DNA from 2 places in the Methylorubrum sp. GM97 genome. Region 2 is predicted to be linked to the other one. Evidence: predicted binding sites of a transcription regulator. Region 2 holds the regulator's gene; the other holds the start of a gene.

Region 1 (2,387 bases), 1.9 Mb from region 2:
AGGTCGCGGGCTTCGAATGCGCCCCGGTCGCCGGCGAGCTGACCTACGGCCTGGAACGCCTCGCGATGTACGTGCAGGGCGTCGAGAACGTCTACGATCTCAACTTCAACGGCGGCGAGGGGGACGACAAGGTCACCTACGGCGACGTCTTCCTCCAGGCCGAGCAGGAATATTCGCGGCACAACTTCGAGGCCGCGGACACGGCGATGCTGTTCCGCCACTTCGCCGATGCGGAGAAGGCCTGCCGCCTCTATCTCGAAGCCGGAGCCCCCGAGAGCGAGGGCGCGCGCCACCGCATCGTGCAGCCGGCCTACGACCAGTGCATCAAGGCAAGCCACGTCTTCAACCTGCTCGACGCCCGCGGCGTGATCTCGGTCACCGAGCGCCAGAGCTACATTTTGCGCGTGCGCGAACTGGCCAAGGCTTGCGGCGCCGCATGGCTGAAGACCGAGGCCGGCGGCCACGCCGCAGCGGCCTGAGATGCGGCGGCGCGCCGTCCTCGCTTTGGCGTTCGCGCTCCTAGCGGGGCCGGCCTTCGCGCAATCCGTGACCGACCCGGTGGAGACCGTGCGGGCCTTCTACGCGGCGGACGACACCAATGCGGTGCGCTTCTACGCCAAATCCCTGCGCGCACTCTACGAGCGCGACCAGCGCGAGGCGAAGGGCGAGGTCGGGCGGCTCGGTTTCGCCTTCCACGTCAACGGCCAGGACACCGAGCCGGGTTTCGCCAAGTCGTTGGCGCTGGCCCCGCTCTCGAACGACGGCGACCGGGCCGAGGTGCGGGCGACCTTCCGCAACGGCGGGCCGCAGGAACTGCGCTACAACCTCGTACGCGAGGCCGGCGCATGGAAGCTCGCCAACGTTCGCTCGCTGAAGGGCGAGACCTGGGATCTCGTCGCCATCCTGTCGGCGCCGCTGCCCTAGAGCCGTATCCGACCCCATTGCATCAGGCCGGCGTCTCTAGGTTTTTGTTTCAACACGCTTTCTTTCGCCGAACCGGTGTCCACTTCGTCGGAAAGCGCTTAAGCGCGCGGCTGCGCAGCGAACCGTCCCGTCATCGAAGCGACATCGGACGGGCGTAGGCGCGCCGCTTCACGAAGGTGGATGAGACGCGCCCGATGTCCGACACGCCCGACGCCCCGACCCTCGATGCGGTGATCGCGCAGCGCTTCTCCCGGCGCGACCTGATGCGTGGCTCTCTGGCCGCCGCACTCGCCGCCGGACTCGCGCCGCAGACCGTCGCGGCTCCCGCCGAGTCCTCCGCCTTCGACTTCCCCGAACTCGCCGCCGGAATCGATGAGCACCTGCATGTGGCCGAGGGCTACGAGGCGAGACCCCTGCTGCGATGGGGCGACCCGCTGTTTCCCGACGCGCCGGCCTTCGATCCGCAAAAGCAGAGCCCGCGGGCTCAGGAGCGCCAGTTCGGCTACAACAACGACTTCGTCGGTTTCATCCCGCTCGACGCGACGGGCCAGCGTGGCCTGCTCGTGGTCAACCACGAATACACCAATGCCGAGCTGATGTTTCCCGGCCTCAAGGCCGCCGACCGCAAGGCCGTGATTGCCGCCCTGAGTCCGGAACAGGTCGCGACCGAGATGGCCGCCCATGGCGGCTCGGTGGTCGAGATCGTCCGCGAGGCGGAAGGCTGGCGCCCGGTGATCGGCTCGCCCTACACGCGGCGCATCACGGCGGAGACGCCTATCGCCCTCACCGGCCCGGCGGCGGGTCATCCCCGCCTCATGACCGAAGCCGACCCGAGCGGCCGGCGCGTGCTCGGCATGATCAACAACTGCTCCGGCGGCGTCACGCCCTGGGGCACGTGGCTCTCGGGCGAGGAGAACATCAACTATTACTTCTCCGGAGCTCTCCCTTCCGGACATGCGGAGACCGGCAACGCGAAGGCGATCGGCCTGGGCAGCCCGCAATATGCCTGGAGCCGCTTCCATCCGCGCTTCGATCTCGCGCAGGCGCCGAACGAGCCGAACCGGTTCGGCTGGGTGGTCGAGATCGACCCGTTCGATCCGGCCTCGACGCCGAAGAAGCGCACGGCGCTCGGCCGGTTCAAGCATGAGGGCGCGGCGGGCGCGCGTTCGCTCGACGGACGCTACGTCGTCTATCTCGGCGACGACGAGCGCTTCCAGCATGTCTATCGCTTCGTCAGCGAGGGGCGGACGCAGGCCGAGCGCGAGGCCAACGCCGACCTCCTCGATTCCGGCACGCTCAGCGTCGCCCGGTTCGAGCCCGACGGCACCGGGCGCTGGCTGCCGCTCGTGCACGGCGCGAACGGGCTCGATGCGAGCAACGGTTTCGCCTCCCAGGCCGATGTGCTGATCGAGGCCCGCCGCGCCGCCAAGAGCCTCGGCGCCACGCCGATGGACCGGCCCGAG
Region 2 (2,387 bases):
TGGCCATGCCTGCTGTCGCCATGCGCGCCAGCAGCGCCGCGCTGCCGGCCGGTCTCACGTTCAAGGATGTTTCGACGTGGAGGGGACAATGACGGAAGCGGTCCCGAGCTGGACGGATGAGCGCGTCGAGCTGCTTCGTCGCCTGTGGGACGACGGCCTGAGCGCCAGCCAGATCGCCCTGCAGATCGGTGGCGTCTCGCGCAACGCCGTCATCGGCAAGGTGCATCGCCTCGGGCTGTCCGGTCGCGTCAAGTCGATGGGTGCGGCGTCGCAGGGACGTCGCCGGGAGGGCTTGGCTGCCGAGGTCGAGATGGAGGTCGTGGTCGCCGAGGAGCCGACGCTGCCGGAGCCGCCTGCGATCGTGGCACACAGGCCCGCACCGGACTTCCCGCTGCCGCAGAAGCCCGCCCCGGAGCCGGTGGCCCTCGCGGTTTCCGAGCGGGTCACCATCATGGATCTGCGCGAATCGATGTGCCGCTGGCCGATGGGCGACCCGACCTCGCCGGACTTCCGCTTCTGCGGCGGCCGCGCGATCACAGGCCTTCCGTACTGCACCCAGCACGCGCAGATCGCCTATCAGCCGGCCGCCGAGCGCAAGCGCGACCGCCGCGTCGCCGGTTTCCGCTAACGCCTCCGGGAGAGGACGGCCGGGCACGCCCGCCATGACGGGCGATTGCCCGCGTGTACCGAGTGGGGACGGGCGTTGCCCGACTCACAGGACCGCCCCTCAGACCGAAACGCGGTTGATCCATTCGGGATGGCGGATTTGGAGTTGGCTCAAGCGCCGCGCGGGCTGAGCGAGACCGTTCCCCCTTCGATCAGGCGGAGACCGTATCACTCCGCTCCGGCGAACATCTCGTCGAACGAGTAGCCGGAGCCGCGCACGGTGCGAATCGGATCGCTCTGGCGCGGGCGGTTGATCGCCTTGCGCAGGCGGCCGACATGAACATCGACCGTGCGCTCGTCGATGTAGACGTCATGGCCCCACACGCCGTCGAGCAACTGCTCCCGCGAGAAGACTCGGCCGGGGCTCTGCATCAGGTATTCGAGCAGCTTGAACTCGGTCGGCCCGAGATGGATCTCGCGGCCCTGCCGGCGGATGCGATGGCTGACGCGGTCGAGCTCGATATCGCCGGCCACGAGCATGTCGGAGACGTGGGTGGGCTTGGCGCGGCGCAGGAGCGCACGGACGCGGGCGAGCAACTCCGGCACGGAGAACGGCTTGACGACGTAGTCGTCGGCGCCGGTCGAGAGGCCGCGCACACGGTCGGTCTCTTCGCCCCGGGCGGTGAGCATGATGACCGGCAGGCGTTCGGTCTCACGGCGGGCACGGATGCGCCGGCACAGCTCGATCCCCGAGAGCCCCGGCACCATCCAGTCGAGGAGTACGAGGTCGGGCGTGGTCTCGTGCAGGCGAAGGTCGGCCTCGTCGCCGCGAACCGCGACATCGACTTGGAAACCCTCCGCTTCCAAATTGTAGCGCAGCAGGGTCGTCAGCGATTCCTCGTCCTCGACGATCAGGATGTGCGCACTCGTCATCGCCCGTCTTTCCATCCGTCACGCCCGGCCCTCGAGAGAGGAGCCGGAGACGTTTCTTGATCGCCGCGCCCGCCGAAAAACCTTCGGTGTCAGGTGCTCGGCGTAATCGTCGCGTAGTTCGAAGCGTCGTTCTTGGGCCGCTCGGCCGTCGGCGTCTCGCCGGTGACGAGGTATTCGATGGTTTCGGCGACGTTGGTGGTGTGATCGCCGATCCGCTCGACGTTCTTGGCGCAGAACAGCAGGTGCGTACAGAACGAGATGTTGCGCGGATCCTCCATCATGTAGGTGAGGAGTTCCCGGAACAGTGAATTGTAGAGCGCGTCGATGGCGCTGTCCCGCTCCCACACCTCGCGGGCGGCGGTCACGTCGCGGCTCGCATAGGCATCGAGCACGTCCTTGAGCTGTTCCTGCACGAGGTCGCTCATGTGCTGGACGCCGAGCACGATCTTCTGCGGCTGCGCCTGATCGCTGATCGCCACGACGCGCTTGGCGATGTTCTTGGCGAGATCGCCGATCCGTTCCAGGTCGCCCGAGACGCGGATGCCGGAGATCGTCTCGCGCAGGTCGATGGCCAGCGGCTGACGGCGGGCGATAAGGAGAACCGAACGCTCCTCGATCTCCCGCTGCAGCAGGTCGAGGCGCTTGTCGGCGACGATCACCGCCTGGGCGAGGGTGGTATCCCGGCGCACCAGCGCGTCGGTGGCATCCGTCATCATCTTCTCGGCCACGCCGCCCATCTCAGCGATGGAGCGGCGCAGGTTCTCGAGGTCGGTGTCGTAGGAGGAGACGATATGGTCGGCCATGTCGCGAATTTCCCGATCAGGCGGTCGGACGAGGGCGCTCTCAAG

The links. The regulator PhoB, encoded in region 2, activates phosphate uptake and scavenging genes when phosphate is short. The targets are predictions, from matches to a motif close to TGTCATNNANCTGTCAT.
Region 1: MSPGM_RS15495 (PhoX family protein) is a predicted target of PhoB. The motif match lies at 1,053-1,069, and genes of this name have one in related genera.

Annotation. Positions count from the first base shown of each region.
Region 1 covers NZ_AP025942.1:3,345,322-3,347,708, reverse strand. The annotation lists gene MSPGM_RS15505 (glycine--tRNA ligase subunit alpha) at 1-479, shown strand, start outside; gene MSPGM_RS15500 (DUF3828 domain-containing protein) at 481-924, shown strand; gene MSPGM_RS15495 (PhoX family protein) at 1,119-2,387, shown strand, end outside.
Region 2 covers NZ_AP025942.1:5,273,547-5,275,933, reverse strand. The annotation lists gene MSPGM_RS24435 (GcrA family cell cycle regulator) at 89-628, shown strand; gene phoB (phosphate regulon transcriptional regulator PhoB) at 835-1,539, opposite strand; gene phoU (phosphate signaling complex protein PhoU) at 1,629-2,342, opposite strand.